DNA from 4 places in the Paenibacillus sp. FSL H8-0280 genome. Region 4 is predicted to be linked to each of the others. Evidence: riboswitches for the same ligand, from Rfam matches in the RefSeq annotation. Region 4 holds a riboswitch; each other region holds the start of a gene.
What was found. Region 4 has a riboswitch for cyclic di-AMP ahead of MHI12_RS06950 (hypothetical protein). Riboswitches for the same ligand answer to the same signal wherever they lie in the genome.
Positions count from the first base shown of each region.

Region 1: it holds a riboswitch for cyclic di-AMP, as region 4 does, so the genes downstream of both, MHI12_RS17540 (3D domain-containing protein) here and MHI12_RS06950 (hypothetical protein) in region 4, are expected to answer to the same signal.
Region 2: it holds a riboswitch for cyclic di-AMP, as region 4 does, so the genes downstream of both, MHI12_RS10295 (C40 family peptidase) here and MHI12_RS06950 (hypothetical protein) in region 4, are expected to answer to the same signal.
Region 3: it holds a riboswitch for cyclic di-AMP, as region 4 does, so the genes downstream of both, MHI12_RS00150 (ubiquitin-like domain-containing protein) here and MHI12_RS06950 (hypothetical protein) in region 4, are expected to answer to the same signal.

Region 1 is NZ_CP150296.1:4,019,087-4,023,281, reverse strand. Features, by position in the region: gene MHI12_RS17550 (ABC transporter substrate-binding protein/permease) at 1-1,175, shown strand, start outside; gene MHI12_RS17545 (amino acid ABC transporter ATP-binding protein) at 1,162-1,884, shown strand; cyclic di-AMP (ydaO/yuaA leader) riboswitch at 2,102-2,297, shown strand; gene MHI12_RS17540 (3D domain-containing protein) at 2,300-2,974, shown strand; gene MHI12_RS17535 (polysaccharide deacetylase family protein) at 3,094-3,885, opposite strand; gene MHI12_RS17530 (hypothetical protein) at 4,040-4,195, shown strand, end outside.
Region 2 is NZ_CP150296.1:2,269,919-2,274,113, reverse strand. Features, by position in the region: tRNA gene MHI12_RS10305 (tRNA-Leu) at 132-215, opposite strand; gene pelA (pectate lyase) at 392-1,354, opposite strand; cyclic di-AMP (ydaO/yuaA leader) riboswitch at 1,774-1,905, shown strand; gene MHI12_RS10295 (C40 family peptidase) at 1,911-2,375, shown strand; gene MHI12_RS10290 (carboxymuconolactone decarboxylase family protein) at 2,449-2,778, opposite strand; gene MHI12_RS10285 (hypothetical protein) at 2,924-3,142, opposite strand; gene MHI12_RS10280 (hypothetical protein) at 3,262-3,591, opposite strand; gene MHI12_RS10275 (xanthine phosphoribosyltransferase) at 3,689-4,195, opposite strand, start outside.
Region 3 is NZ_CP150296.1:31,711-35,905, reverse strand. Features, by position in the region: gene rsmA (16S rRNA (adenine(1518)-N(6)/adenine(1519)-N(6))-dimethyltransferase RsmA) at 1-428, opposite strand, end outside; gene rnmV (ribonuclease M5) at 433-978, opposite strand; gene MHI12_RS00150 (ubiquitin-like domain-containing protein) at 1,133-2,317, opposite strand; cyclic di-AMP (ydaO/yuaA leader) riboswitch at 2,591-2,844, opposite strand; gene MHI12_RS00145 (TatD family hydrolase) at 3,086-3,856, opposite strand; gene MHI12_RS00140 (HD domain-containing protein) at 4,189-4,195, opposite strand, start outside.
Region 4 is NZ_CP150296.1:1,575,489-1,579,683, reverse strand. Features, by position in the region: gene MHI12_RS06960 (Nramp family divalent metal transporter) at 1-1,154, shown strand, start outside; gene MHI12_RS06955 (HAD family hydrolase) at 1,297-1,980, opposite strand; gene MHI12_RS06950 (hypothetical protein) at 2,108-2,506, opposite strand; cyclic di-AMP (ydaO/yuaA leader) riboswitch at 2,622-2,797, opposite strand; gene MHI12_RS06945 (glutathione peroxidase) at 3,169-3,648, shown strand; tRNA gene MHI12_RS06940 (tRNA-Leu) at 3,796-3,878, opposite strand.

The DNA.
Region 1 (4,195 bases), 2.4 Mb from region 4:
GCGGGCGTGTTGATCTGGTGATTTCAGGTATGACGCCAACGGATGAGCGGAAGAAAAGTATCGATTTTTCCGACACCTATTATAAATCAAAACAAGTGATTATGGTTCGCAATGTGGATAAAGACAAATATCCAACTATGGCAGAACTTGAAAATGCGAAGATTGGCGTTCAGAAAGGCTCCATTCAGGAAACGATCGGACAGAGTATTCCAGGAGCGAAGCTTACTGCGCTGGATAAAATCTCGGATATCGTGCTTCAACTGCAAACAAAACGCATTGACGCGGCAATCGTTGAAGATACCGTTGCTGCAGGTTATCTGGACGATATCATTGGACTTGCTGCTGCTGTTCCGGACGAAGAGCAAGCAGAAGCGGCAATCGGGATTCGTAAAGGGAATACCGAGCTGCTAGCTGCAGTAAATGGAACACTGGAGCGACTGAAAAGTGAAGATAAAATCAATCAGATGGTGACGGACGCCAGCCTCTTGATGGCGGATAAAGCGAACAAATCACAAAATATTTTCCAAGTATTCTGGGAGTACAAAAGTTTCTATGCTACAGGTGTAGGATACACACTTCTGTTGTCTGCACTTGGGGTTATCTTCGGGGTAATTATTGGATTGATCATCTGTTTGTTCCGTTTGCATGACGCTGCAATCTTGCGCTGGATCGGTACTGCTTACGTTGAAGTGATCCGTGGCACACCGATGTTGGTACAGTTGATGATTATTTACTATGGTTTCTCCCTGTCCTTTGGCATTAACTTCACTGCCCTTCAGGCAGGTATCATCACGCTTTCCATTAATAGTGGTGCGTATCTGGCAGAGATTTTCCGTGCGGGTATTCAAGGTGTGGATCGTGGTCAGTTGGAGGCAGCGCGTTCATTAGGTATGGGAAGAGGCGCCGCGATGCGTTATATCATATTGCCACAAGCCTTCAAAGCTGTATTACCAGCGATCGGTAATGAATTCATAACTATCATCAAAGAATCCTCCATTATCTCCGTTATCGGTATGGTGGATATTATGTATCAGGCAAGTGTAGTCAAAAACATTACGTACCAAGGCTTGAGTCCATTTTTGATTGCAGCAGCCATCTACTTTGTAATGACGTTCATTTTGTCCAAGCTGCTGGGACGACTGGAAAGGAAGTTGAGTGCAAGTGATAGACGTTAGACAATTACACAAATCTTATGGAAATAACGATGTACTTAAGGGCATTAACGTGACGATTGGCAAAGGTGAGGTTGTCGTGGTTATCGGTCCTTCCGGTTCGGGTAAAAGTACATTCTTACGTTGTCTGAACCTGCTGGAACAGCCTACCTCGGGTGAGATTGATTTTGAAGGCGTGTCAATCACCGATCCGAAGCACAACATCAATGCGACTCGTGAGAAGATGGGTATGGTGTTCCAGCATTTCAACCTGTTCCCACACAAAACGGTAGAGCAAAACATTACGATTGCTCCGATTAAAGTGAAGAAACAATCCACTCAGGAAGCGGAGAAAATCGCCGCTGATCTGCTTAACACCGTGGGCTTGTACGATAAAAAAGATACATTCCCGAATCAGCTGTCAGGTGGACAGAAGCAGCGGATCGCCATTGCTAGAGCATTGGCCATGCAGCCGCATGTGATGCTGTTTGACGAGCCTACTTCAGCACTGGACCCTGAGATGGTCGGCGAAGTGCTGGATGTCATGAAACGTCTTGCAGAAGGCGGGATGACGATGGTCATCGTGACACATGAGATGGGTTTTGCACGTGAAGTGGGAGACCGCATCCTGTTCATGGATGGCGGGGTTATTGTGGAAGAGGGAACACCTGATGAGGTGTTTGGAGCACCCAAAAATTCACGTACACGTGATTTTCTTGCCAAAGTACTCTAAATGAAAGATTAAATAGCGTTACTGACATCGAGTCGGTAACGCTATTTTTTTGTGCGTATTAATCATTTATAGATTTGAAAAGTAACTATTCTGTTACCAGATGTAAAGGAATCAGGTCATCCAATAATTCTAAAGAATGCAGTATTCTTAAATATGATGACATGCTAAAAACCATTTGGTAAGAATTACTACAAGTTCAGGTTACAAAATTGTGATATATTGAACTCTGCCGAAACTTCCGGACAGGGAGTGTGGGGGATGTAACGATGCAGATTGTGCAGGGGGAAGATCTACGGCACACTGCTTGGGGTGAATTAGGGTACATAACGTTTCAGATGTAACGAAGAACCTATAGGGTGGGCTCCTCATCCGAATCCGACAACTAACTTCGCAGGCACAATGAGGGAGGAAGACCATGATTAACAAGAAACGTATAGCCAAAACAGCAGTAGCATTAATGACAACAGCAATGCTCATTCAAGCCGTTCCGGCTCACGCCGATTCAGTTCATGTGGCCAAAGAAGGGGATACCTTCTACACCTTATCGAAACAATATGGAGTAGCACTCAACACGTTGGTTAAAGCAAACAACGACATTTCGGCTTACAACATTTATGGTGGTTTGAAAATTACGATTCCCGGTAAGGCAAACAATGTTGCAGCCGCTGCGGCAACGGAGAGCAAGGCCCAAGCGAAGACTGTTACTACAGCGAGCTTGGACGTTAACGCAGATAACAAAGTTGTTCAAGCCTGGGGTAAAACATTCGATTACAGCAAAGCTGTGAACGTGAAAGCAACGGCATACTCAGCAGATCCGTCTGAAAATGGAGGCTGGGGTGCAGTCGATTATTTCGGAAATGACCTTGAACTGGGTACGATTGCAGTTGATCCAAGTGTAATTCCACTTGGAACCAAAGTACTGGTAACTGGTCACAGCCATCCAGGATTGCCAAAACAGGCTTTTGTAGCCACAGCACGTGATGTGGGCGGTGCAATCAAGGGTCACCGGATTGATATTTTTATCCCGGGTAGCAAACAGTCTGTAAGCTCATTTGGTTTTCAGGATGTCGAACTGTACATTCTGAAGTAGAGAGAAAATAACATTTAAAATGAATTCAAACAGGGTGTCTGCCAGTCGCTAATTTGCGATTGAACAGCACCCTTTTAATATTCTCATTAATATTCTCATTATTTGTTATCACGGTCATCCTAATCTTTGGCCTTTGGCAATCCCAGCATTTCGTCCAAGGTGACCAGTTCATATCCCCGGTTACGCAGTTCTTCAATTATTTCAGGCAATGCCTCAATCGTACCGTTCAGGTTAGATCCCACACCGCCTCCTGCATGTTGCAGAACGATGGAGCCAGGTTTCACGGCAGATAGGACGTTATCCTTCACCTCTTCCTTGGAGAGGCCTTTCCAGTCCAGGGAGTCTACGTTCCAGTTCACAATGCTATAGTGTTGTTTGGCAGCCCATCTCAGCTGTTCTTCATTAATGTCTCCATAAGGTGGCCGAATCATCTTGGGCGTATATCCCGCCAAACGTCGAATAATATCCCCGGTATGTAAAATTTGTTTGCGAAAGGCATTCATCGACAGCTTACTGAATTCAGGATGATTGTAGCTGTGATTACCAACCATATGCCCTTCCTTAACGATGCGTTTCACCAGATCCGGATGTTTCTCAGCACGACTACCCACGATGAAGAATGTAGCTCTGACATTGTATTTCTTCAATACATCCAGCACTTGTGGAGTAAATCGTGGATCAGGTACATCATCAAAAGTCAGTGCAACCTTCTTGGTTGAAGGACCATTGGTTTTGAACGTATCCGCATATTTTTGACGTAACTGTCCCAATGTCAGTTGTTCTTCTTCCGCAGAATCCGAACCTGATACTGATTCAATTGACGGGCCTGAAACATCCCGCGATGAAACTGGAGCATGATATCCCCCGAGAAAAATAACGATAACCATCAGCATAATGAGGCGTACGCGCATAATAACGGCCTCCTTTTCCAAAATGACGTTCTCCTTGGTATGCCCGAGGGTTCCATAAAATATGCGTAGTGTGAGAAGTTTCATTGCGGATTTAGCTTATGACAGCCATAATTCCTCCATATATAACATATAGAAAAGGATAGGTGGATAGGATATGAGTACATATGATTTGAAATCCATACGTTTACAGGTGATTGAAGCAGGAGAGGATAAGGTTTTTCTCGTTACCGGAGGAAAGGCGCATATTGGCGCCGTAGCCACGTTCTACGTGGATCATGAGCGCGTAAGCGGGACGACGGTACATATTCCT
Region 2 (4,195 bases), 690 kb from region 4:
CTGATGGAAGACATTTGCTGTACGTGCAGCTAAGCACTAACCTCTTGGATACTTAAGTCTAATGTTAGTGTTATATCAAAAAATGCAAAAAAGACTCCTTAAGCGTTAGCTTAAGGAGTCTTTTTTTTAGATGCGGTCGAGAGGACTCGAACCTCCACGGGGGTTAGCCCACACGGACCTGAACCGTGCGCGTCTGCCAATTCCGCCACGACCGCATATTGTATCTCCGTCATCAATATCGGCGACAAGAAATAATATATCATGCGGAATCTATCATGTCAACACTGAAAATAATAACAATAAAGCCCGAACCAGACGTCCATGTCGATTCGGGCTCTACCTTTAACTGCTGCTAATAGTTTGGTTCATTAAAACGGAAGCATACTTCAAATTACAGCTTGGAAGGCCAGTTACCATACCATGCATAACCGCCTCTTCTTTCTTTATCAATATCACTTAATTTGTATTTAACTACCCCGTCACGACCAATAAAGATTGGTTTATCCGTTCCTATCTCATAGAAGCGTGCCCAAATTGGTGCAGCTTTGGAATCAGCGATAATTTTACTATCTCCATTAGCTCTTTCATACTTGTAACCCGTAATTTTTACCTTGTTAAACCAAGCCTCCGCTCCTTTAATAGATGCGGTAATTTTAGCGTTAGCAGGTCTGGTTTTCAGGAATTTAACAATCGTTACACTCTCTCCAGCTGTCAGCGATGGCACTTCGTAGATTCTTGCGCTCGCTGGTTTAAGGGAACTGGAATCATGTTGTTGTCCCCATCCTGTCAGCTTACCGCCTGAAACGACTTGTGTATTCAAAATCGCCTCCACACCTTTGGCAACTGAATTTTTACTGCGATTAGCAAGTGTACTATCAATAAACGAGAAATCACCTTTGCGTGCTGCTACTTCATCGAGCATGATCATTACATTAATCATGGCATCATCATTGTAGGTAATATGCTTGTGATATCCGGAGCTTTGATAGACCTGTGGCCATCCGCCGTTTGAATACTGCATGTTGATCAAAAAGTTAATTCCTTTGATTGCAGCTGTGGAGTAACGCGGATCATTCGTCTTTTTAAATTCCTTCGCCAATCTTCTAATTTCTGAGTATGTAGCCTTGTTGTCTATCGTGGACTTTGCCCATTCTCCACTTGTCTGTTTATAATCTTTTCTCCAACCTCCATCCGGCAGCTGGTTCTTCAAAATATCAAAAATACTCGCTGTTGTACCTGATGCATCCGCAGCAGATACCGTCCCTACAGGAAGAACTGCCATTCCAACTGCTGAGAACACCATCGTACATGCCAGGACAAAAGTAACTAATTTCTTCGCTTTCAAATGTAACACTCTCCTATGTTCGTTTTTATAAATCTTCCACTTCTACTTTATCTATGATACGCGTCCCTAAACCTCCTTTATTTATATTTATCGCATAATAAAATCAATTTAAATCCAATATGTGGATTGGATAATCAGATATTATGCAAAAAATCGATTTTTGTCAATATATGCAACTTAATGAATATAATCTCTCTAATTCTACATAACGGAATAGTTCTTTTAACTCATGACAAACCTATTTATTTATCCAAATTCGTCTTAAACGAATCAATAATGACGTTTTTGTCATGAATGATACCCAAAGTTGATCCCTTTTTTCATATAAAAACCTTAATTCCGCTAACATTGAGGTATTAAGAAAGGGTTTAAATGGGTTTGACAATTACGCATTTATGCAATATAGTTTCAAATAGTTACAAAAACTTAATTATTCATTGCCGAGTTTCATGTTTGAAAACGGGGGAACCAATTTGGGTGAATTATTCTTATACATAGGAAATATAGGGAACCTTCTACCGAACCCTTAGCTAACTCCGTAGGCATCGAAGGGAGAACATTGATTTTGAAAAAACTGATTATCTCCATTTTTGGAGCAGCTGTATTATTTACATCCGGGGCAACAAGCACAGAGGCAAGCAGTATCAACTCCGTAGTGAACAACATGACAGGTATTCCTTACAAATGGGGTGGCACGACTGTAGCCGGCTTCGACTGTTCTGGTTTTATGAGATATCTTTTCAACAAATACAGCATTGAATTGCCACGTACTTCTCAGCAGCAAGCCAAAGCAGGTACGCCTGTATCCAAGAGCAATGTTCGGACAGGTGATCTGGTGTTCTTTAATACAACAGGCAAAGGCATTTCACATACAGGTGTATATATCGGCGGCGGACAATTCGCTCATGCCTCCAGCAGTAAAGGTGTAAGCATCACAAAGTTATCGAATCCATACTTCAATGACCGCTATGTAACAGCACGTCGGGTAACTGGACAGTTTATGTATGATAAAATGTTAGGTAAAATGTGATTCACATACAAAAAGGCATCGGTTATTAACCGGATGCCTTTTTTGTACTTAAAAATGTATGTTGCATTACTTACTAATGCAGCGCCTTCTGCACTCGCATCGCACCCTGAGACAGGGCATGTCCTCCTCCAACAGCTCCGGCCACCGCAACGGTCTCCATAATCTCCTGATCTGTTGCTCCCTTGGCACGGGCTTCTTCTACATGGTAGAAGGTACATACTTCATTGTTGGCGAATAATCCAATGCCGAGTGCAATTAGCTGTTTTGTCTTGGCATCAATCACGCCAGGTTGGAAACATTCTCCGGTAAACTCATGATACGACTTCACCACACCTGGCAGTACATCGCTTAATGCTCCAATCTGATCCTTGTAGGCATGAACTTTATCATTCATCAATGTCATGGCTTGTAGCACACCCTCTCGGCTATAGTTACAGATCTTCCTCACTGTACCTATCTTCTCTCCCGAGTGAGCCAATTATGCCAAGAAATCATGGTAATTCCAAACATTTAAACGCTCAAAGTTCCTGCTCAATTATAAGCGATTGCTATCCACTAAGTGGACTCTGGCGCGGCTCGCTGAACAGCTGATATCGGTAACCGCGATCCAGCTTCACGACACGTCGATTCTGACGACGGATAAGTACCTGCTCGCCATCCCAGGCAACCACAATCCCGGTTACATCGTTAGATTCCAGCTCGTCCCGTACTACTCTTACTTTCTCACCTGACAGACGCAGGGCGTCCAGTTCTGTATCACTAATCATCTTCATGGCTCCTATATTCCAAATTTATTTACAAAAAGAGACCTAAATGAAATGTCATTTAGGTCTCACGTGACTGTATTGGACTGTCATGTCATTCGAAATTATGTCCCGACTGAAAGTTACCGCTGCGCGTGCTCTTTGCTGTCGTTCTTCTCGAACCAAAAATCAAGCACTTTGGCGGACATCACACGTTCTTCAAGGTACTCCACTTGATGCGGTGTAAATTGTTCTTTCCAAGAGAAGGACAACTCTTCGCACAAGCCTACAATCGTCAGTAATTCTGACCAGGCAACATAGCGTTTGTACCAGAAAAATTGAGGATGTTCAATCATATAGGGATAAAGGTCATCGAATTCCGTATGTTTACAATCCAGGGCACGTTCAAAATGAACTTTCGATTCCGCCAGCTTATCATTAAAAAATTGTTCTGTTGCCGGTTGGTTCCCCATGGTGTTGCCTCCTCTCCCTAACATAACCCCATTATAAATGAAATCGGCGGTCATGCAAAGGCATAGTTCAAAAAATAGGCCCTATTCCTTTAAAATGTCACATTTCGTTATCGTCAAATTGTACCGTACCATCGTTCAGGGAACGAATGCGTACCAAGGCTTCCACCGGAATACCCTGTTCACGAATCGTGCGTGCCCCCGCCTGAAAACTTTTCTCGACCACAACGCCGAATCCGACGAGTTCCGCACCGGAACGCTCGATAATTTTGATGACGCCACGAGCGGCATCTCCATTGGCAATAATATCATCAATGAACAAAATACGGTCATTCTCATGAATGAACTCGCGGGATACCATAATGTCAGTTACAATTCCTTTGGTAAAGGACGGTACACGTTCACAGTAAGCATCAGGATCAGCCAGAAGTGTTTTTTTACGACGGGCGAATACAAGGGGCACCCCAAGTTCATAGGCTGCTGCAAAAGCAACCGGAATCCCTGAGGATTCTACCGTGATTACCCGAGTTACTCCACTTTCACGAAAACGGGCAGCAAACTCACGTCCCATCTCCATCGTTAATGCAGGATCAATCTGGTGGTTCAA
Region 3 (4,195 bases), 1.5 Mb from region 4:
ATCATGATTGGAGTCGTTACATAATAAGGCAGGTTAGCCACGACACTGACTTTGTCCACGGATGCAAAATCCGTATTAAACAACTCAGCCAGATCAAGCTTCAGCACATCCCCATGATGAACACGTACATTCGAATAAGGCCGCATCACTTCTCCCAGGATTGGGATCAAGCGCTGATCAATCTCTACGGCTGTGACGGGACCGGCTACCCGAGCCAGTCGCTCCGTAAGGGCTCCAATACCCGGCCCAATCTCCAGTGCGCCCTTGGACTCGTCCAAGTCGGCTGCATTAACGATTTTGTTCAGTATATTTTGATCGATCAGAAAGTTCTGACCCAGACTTTTCTTAAATGAGAATCCGTGTCTTTGAATAATCTCTTTCGTACGCTTGGGCGTTGCAATTTCTATCGTCTCTTCCATGTCCTTCATATGCTCACAATCCTTCACGTTCAATTTGCGCTAATGCTGTAGAGAATTCTTCCCGTGTAATCTGAAATACACTGAGACGTTTGTGGAACTGCTTACCGTTACAATAACCGATACCCAGCAGATTGCCCATCTCCATGCGACGTGCAGCAGCCTGCGGATGCACGATAAGTCCTGCCGCGATCAGGTCCTCCCAATCGATCAGGCTCGGAGCACCTTCGTATGAAGTATGTACGCGCGCCAGAGCATGACGGATCGCCTCTGGTGAGGCATTCTCCACCCCAATGTCCCCTTTGCGCGTTGCATCAGCTTCCGGAATGAAGGCATGTTTGCAACCTGGCACCTTGTTCGCAATAATTTTACGAATGCGTTCGCCAGCATGGTCCGGATCTGTCAGTATAATGACTCCCCGTCTCTCCTGAGCAAGCGCAATCCGCTTCAGAATGCGTTGGTTGATTGCTGATCCACCTGTTTCTATGGTATCGGCTTCCACGGCCCGACGGATAGCTACCGTATCGTCACGGCCTTCCACCACAATGACTTCTTTTATCATGTTCCATTTCTTCCTTTCTAACGCAAAAAGAAGAGGAATATCCTCTTCTCTGCCAAACGGCGGGGGAGCTGAATTCAGACTCCTCCGCCGCATATTCCGCATGAATCATTCATGCAACTATTTTATAGCATTCCCATTTCAAAGTAAAACGATTTTAGTTCGCTTCCGGCTTCACCGGACCGATCACGTAGACCGTCTTGCCTTTCTTACGTCCAAAATTCAGGGCATGCTTCACACTGTCATAATACACATCAATTTTGTTGCCTTTAATGGCACCGCCTGTATCTTCCGCACGACGGAATCCCAGACCTTCGATATATACCCACCAGCCAATTGGAATGACTTTGGGATCAACCGCAATGGTGCGCCCTTCCGTTACACGAGTACCGGAAGCTGTTTTAGTTCCAATGCCAGGCTCTTCGGAAGAGTAGGCAGTCATGGATACATTTTTAAGTACTTTGGAGTATTTAAAAGAAGTCCCGGATACGGTAATCACTTTGCTGCCCGAGGCAGATGTTTTCTTCGAGTTCGTTGTTGTAGACTTTTTGGTTGTTGACGTTTGAGCCGATACGGTCTGAATCTCAGGTTCTTTCACGACCGGTTTTGCTTTGGTGCCAACAGCGATCACTTTATCTACACGATTATTCGCGACAGATTTTCCGACCATTTTTTTGGAGACCAATTCTCCATCCTGAAATACCTTTTCGATATGCTGCACAATTGTGCCTTCTTTGCCGTTCACAACGACACGGTTATCCCCTTTGTACAAGCTAGGGTCAGCCGTTTTAATGACTTTGTAAGCGATCGGTTGCTCTACTTCCACTGTACGCTTTGTTACGCGCACTACACGGATCTTCATCTCCGCTTTGATCGCAGTTCCAAGCGCCGGATACACTTTATCATTACTTTCAACTTGAATACCTGATTTTTGAATTGCATCTTCTACCGATGAATCGGTTGTATACAGAGTCTTGGTGTCTCCGTCTGCCGTAATGTTAACTGGAACGGCCCGCTCAATAACGATTCGGTCTCCATCTGTAATCGCCCCATTCATGGACATGGATACCTTATCGTGAGGGCTGACTGTGATCGACTGCTCCTCCAGCATTTCCTGAAGCATTCCTGTACGAGTCTCTACCACCTGAGCTTTGCCATCAATAACCAGTGAAATTTGTTTCCCGGCCTGACCGTAAACGACTAACAAGATCATGATTGTAAGCGCAATTGAGAAAATCGCGATCAATGCCATTTGACGCATGTTCTCATGCTTCCACCGCAACGCGAAAGACTTACTGGATGATCGTGACTCATGGGTCTCTTCTGGTTGGAATGTGCCCACTTCTCCGTCCTCCTTCATAGCCTCGCCGTCTAAAGTAATGCATGATGTCTTTGACGTGACTATACCAAATTTTCTACAGAACACAGATCGGACCAACATAATCCGGTTCTGCACCATGAATCAATCTTCGCAACATGATGTCATCCTCCTGAATACCTACCGTATGATGACAATATTTCTTTTATTCAAAAACAAAAAAGCCAAAGAAAGAGTGTAAGAGGAACTCTTTCGTGGCTTCCGAATGATTTTGAATATCGGAAATTCATGCACGAGGTTGCCTCTCTTTTTCCGCTTGCGAGGTTAGCTGTCGGGTTCGGGCGAAAGAGAGCCGCCCTATCTTGGGTCACCCGCTCATGGCGGACGCCCTTGAATTCACCCCGAGACCCAAAGAAGAAATCAAATACGGCTTCGCAGTTCCCTTCGCTGCTTTTGGGTCAGCGAACGTTGCGCATCGGCCAAATACACCGATGTTTAAGCCCTATTGGTTCCCCCGCTCTCCGATAACGGAGACTCAGCGAGACTGATTCATGAAAGTAATGTTGTTTCATCGGAAAGTGTCCCTTTGTTCATCCCCCGAACATCTGTCCAATTTTCCGCACAACAATTCACTGAAAAGATGATATCCTGTTTTGATGCATGTTGTAAAGCGTTGATCAAGTACGTTTTTCTGAATATTTGGTTAAAATATTGTAATATTCTTGATTTATTTGGATCAAAGGGCAAATTACCTCCGCTTACCTGCCTTTTTCACCTCATTTGCTCGTTTTTTTAACGAATCCCAAATCGTTCCATGGCATTTTTGGTTGTTATTGCAGCAATTTCCTCCACCGAAATGCCTTTAATTTCCGCAGCTGCCTCTGCAACCAGACGTACATGCGCTGTCTCATTTCGCTTCCCACGATAAGGGTGAGGTGTCAAATATGGAGCATCTGTTTCAATGAAAAATCGGTCCATAGGAACCTTCTCCAGCACCTCTTTGGGCTGCTTTGCATTTTTGAATGTGATCGGTCCTCCGAAAGAGAGATGGAAGCCCATATCGAGACAACTTTTTGCTGTTTCCCAGCTGCCCGAGAACGAGTGCATCACACCACCAACTTCGCCAGCCTTCTCTTCACGCAAAATTCTTATGATATCCTCATGTGCATCCCGATTATGGATGACAATTGGCATGTTCACTTCACGCGCCAAAGCAATTTGTTGTCGTAATACGCGATGCTGTATTTCTTTGGGTGAAGTATCCCAGTGATAATCCAATCCAATCTCACCGATCGCAACCACTTTTTCATGCTTGCATAAAGATGCAATCCACTCCAAATCGCCCTCCTGCATTGTTATCGCATCTACGGGATGCCACCCTACAGCTGCATATATAAAGTCATACGTTTCGGCGAGTTTCATTGTGGTTGGAATTGTCTCCCGGTTAAAGCCAATGTTGATCATACGACCAACTCCTGCATCCACAGCACGCTGAATCATGTCCTCGCGGTCCTCGTCGAATTGTGGTGCATCCAGATGTGTATGTGTGTCGAACAGCATCATGTCTGTATCTCCCTTCATGTCGAAATAACGACTATCTTCTTTTTCAAAATTCAATTTGTAAAATTCAATAATTCAATGACTCATACATAAAACATTTTGGGCATCTGTGTATTACATCATTACGTTTGTTTCTTCAAAACTACAATATATAGAAGATATACGGATATTCTGATCTATATATTGCTTATTGCACTCATTCTGCCTGCTTGCATTTACAAAATTATGTCGATCTACATATACTCCCCATTAAAGCAGATTACTGTATCATGAAAAATAGCTCTTTTAGAAAGTGTTTTGATATCGAAATTCTTCATCGGATTATACCCACACGATTACAAG
Region 4 (4,195 bases):
TCGCAGGCGGCTCGCAGTTCGGGTATACCTTGTTATCCGTTATCCTGTTATCGAACCTGATGGCCGTTGTCCTTCAGTCGCTGGCTGGCAAGCTCGGCATCGTCACTGGACGGGATCTGGCTCAAGCCTGTCGTGAACGATTCAGCATGCCTGTTGTCATGATGTTATGGATACTGTGTGAGCTTGCCATTGCAGCCACCGATCTGGCTGAAGTCATTGGTTCTGCCATCGCGTTAAAGCTGTTATTTAACATCCCCATGTTATACGGCGTTATTATCACCGCAGTCGATGTACTCCTGATTCTTGTACTGCAAAACAAAGGTTTCCGCGCTCTGGAAACTCTCGTCATTGTGCTGATGGCAACCATAGCCCTCTGCTTCGGCATTGACCTGTTTCTGGCGAAACCGGATATGGGCGGTGTTCTCCATGGTTTTGTACCAAATGTTGAGATTCTGCAAAATCCGGCTATGCTCTATATCGCCATTGGTATTATCGGAGCAACCGTGATGCCGCATAATCTGTACCTGCATTCTTCCATTGTGCAGACCCGTCAGATCGAACAGACACCACAGGGCAAAAAAGAAGCCATTCGGTACTCGACCATGGATTCTACGATCGCGTTGACACTGGCCCTGTTCATCAATGCGGCTATCCTGATTGTATCTGCTGCTGTATTCCACAGTGCTGGTATGACGCAGGTTGCCGAGATCGCAGATGCCTATCATCTGCTGACACCTCTATTAGGTACTACGGTTGCAAGTATCCTGTTCGGTGTGGCGCTGTTAGCATCAGGTCAGAACTCTACCCTTACAGGTACACTCGCTGGGCAGATCGTTATGGAAGGTTTTCTGAACATTCGAATTCCGGCTTGGCTGCGCAGACTGGTCACACGTCTGATCGCCATCATCCCGGCGGTAATTGTGACAGCCATTGCAGGAGAACATGGCACAGAAGAACTGCTCATTCTGAGCCAGGTCGTGCTGTCGCTTCAATTGCCCTTTGCTGTAATTCCCCTGGTGATGTTCACAAGTGATAAAAAAAGCATGGGTGCATTCGCCAACAAATTGTGGCTCAAAATCATCTCATGGGTCATTGCCGCGATTATCGTTGTACTGAATGTATATCTGATCATTCAGACGATCCGTTTGTTCTAATCTCGTTCAAATCGACTCGTTACTAAAAAGGCTGATCAACTCCGGTATTTTATACCCAAGTTGATCAGCCTTTATTGTTGCAATATAGCAAGGTGTTTCCTTTTATAGTAAAACTCAAACTCCAATAAACAACCATCTGAATCTAATCCTGATTTGGCATCAGTAACGGCAAGAGTTGATCCAATGAATCAACAGTCCAATCCGCACGTTGGTCATCCGATAATTCTGGCTGGAATCTTCCGTAACCCTGCATAATTCGAATCGTCCGCATGCCCAGATTCTGAGCAGGTATAATGTCGTTATCGATCCGATCGCCGATCATGACAGCTTCCTCCGGTTCACAACCGGCCTGTTTCAAGGCCACAGCGTATAACTCAGGGTCTGGCTTGGACACTCCTTCTTCAGCCGAACATGCCAGAACATCAACATACTTCCGCAAGCCGTAGCTCTCCAGTCTCTCTTCCGTTCCTGGACTCTGATTGGCAATAATGCCAATGCGATAATGCCGTGACAACTGCTGAAGAACGGAATCCGCTGAAGGAAAAGGACGTTCAAGATCTTTTTGAAACTTCAGCTTGTCCTGAATCTGTTTCTGGTGTCCCTCGTCTTCAACGAATGTGCGAATCGCCACTCTCATCGGCCATTGCTCATATTTTCGGTAACAGTTGGCAAACAGTTCGCGTACCGCATCAATTTTCACTGGATACCCTAAAGCACAAGCTTCACGGACGAACTGTCCGATAATATCATCAACCGGCTCCCATTCATCCACCAGCGTATCTCCAACATCAAAAAACAACCATTTTAATCCACCTACATCCGGCACGCCAATTCCTCCTTGTAACCATAAAAAAGAAGACTCACCATCATGCATGAGTCTCCTCAAACTTCCGTTTATCGATACATTCAATTATAACAGGCACCTTACACCTGAGCAATCACAAGCTATGGCATTAACCATTGAGGAGAAAGCCAACTTCCCCATTGAGCGAATATACAATCCGGTCTGCGCCCATGCCCCGATAGATGCCCTTTGGATGGCTTTGCTCCGTAATGACGCACAGGGATTTCGATGTCCATGAACGGCAGATCTGTAAATAACGACAGGTCAGATTCAGGCTGTTTTCGAAAATAAACACGTTGCCTACGCTGCCCTGCGGCAAAAACCATTTTTGAGCTGCAGCCGTGTTCATGCGAATGACATGTTCTACTCCGATTCTACGGAGTCTGCGCTCTTCCCCTGCACTGTTGGTTAGAACGGCAAACGGCATTTTTTTGTACATCAGTAATTTGATAAATTTGCGTCCTGCTTCATTTGGAGCAGTCACTAAGATCATCTCAGTATCCATCATTCGTTCCTCCCTTGGCGTGAAAAGACAACAAAAAAGAAGCGTGGGGGACCAAGGCCTCCCGAACGCTTCTTAAAGAATCCATGGCGAAAACGCCATGAACCAGCGTACGGCTTGTTGCCTCTCCCTTTAACGCTTACGAGGTTAGCTGACGGATTCGGGCGCGAGAGTCGCCCTATTTCCGGCTGTCACCGGAAAATTCACCCCATGAATGCCTACTGTCCTGGACAGCGCATTCCGTTGGTTCCCCCGTTTTCCACTCATGAATGAATGGAAACTCAGCGATTAAAACATCGTTCGTATATCTTAAGATAAGATCGAGCGATATTATCGTTTGTTTCGTTTTTCATATACAATTTAGTTTAAATTGAAATTACGTTATGAATCATACACCCGTGCCATGACGGTGTAAAGTCCTCACAGATCACCGAATCGGCAGATTTTTGCCAATACTCATCCATAATAACGCTTACAATAAGGTTATACTCTATCCATCTCTTCAAGGCTATCTAATTCTCACTCTGACGAAAATCCCTTCGCAATTCATTCACGTATTCCGCACAACTTGCCTGTTTTGATTCTTTTAACACCATATTAGTTTTGCAATATTTAATTGTAACCAATATAATAGAAGATATAAGAGTAAATAAATGGAGGCGATTTAGATGACAGTCTACGATTACAAAGTGAATACCCTTCGCGGTCAAGAAGTTGAAATGTCCGACTACCGTGACAAAGTGCTCCTGATCGTGAATACGGCAAGCTCATGCGGCCTTACCCCTCAATTCAAAGGTCTTCAAGAACTGCAAGACAAGTTTCAAGATGCTCCATTTGAAGTTCTTGGTTTCCCAAGTAACCAGTTTGCACAGGAAAAAGGATCTTCCGACGATATTGCCGAGTTCTGTCAGATGAATTATGGCGTGAGCTTCCCCATGTTTGAGAAAATTGATGTGAACGGATCAAGCGCTCACCCTCTTTTCCAACACCTTAGTACAGAAGCTCCTGGCCTGCTCGGCTCCAAAGCAATCAAATGGAATTTCACCAAATTCCTTGTGGATCAGAACGGACAGGTCATTAAACGTTATGCTCCCAAAACAACACCGGACAAGATTGAAGAAGATATCAAGAACTTGCTGCAAAAATAATACACAGGCCACCCGTAGCCGGAAGGTAGAGCAGTATTGCCCCGGTAATGGATGGCTTTTTTTCTCAACTTTGATGTTATACTGTTCGAAAAAGACAAAAAAGAAGCTTTCCAATAACGGAAAGCTTCTTTTTAATCGTTCATATGATGCGGTCGAGAGGACTCGAACCTCCACGGGCATACGCCCACTACCCCCTCAAGATAGCGTGTCTGCCATTCCACCACGACCGCATGTCGTAAATAATCGGCAACAGAATTGATTATACCGGGTTCAGAACTAAAAGTAAAGTATTTTTTAATACTTCTTTTTCAGCTAGGCATTTTCATCAAAAATCGCATAATCTCGTCATCTTTACCCATGAACTGCATATTATTAGATTTGATCCCCTCTTTTTCGGTATGAGTCGATCTTATTGATTCATTTATATATAGTCCTTCCTTATATATGGTCCTCCCTGCACTTCGCCATATAAATAACACGGTGAGTTATATAAAATAACAAAAATATTGAATTACAAATTTAATCCATTAAATTTCACGGATACTAT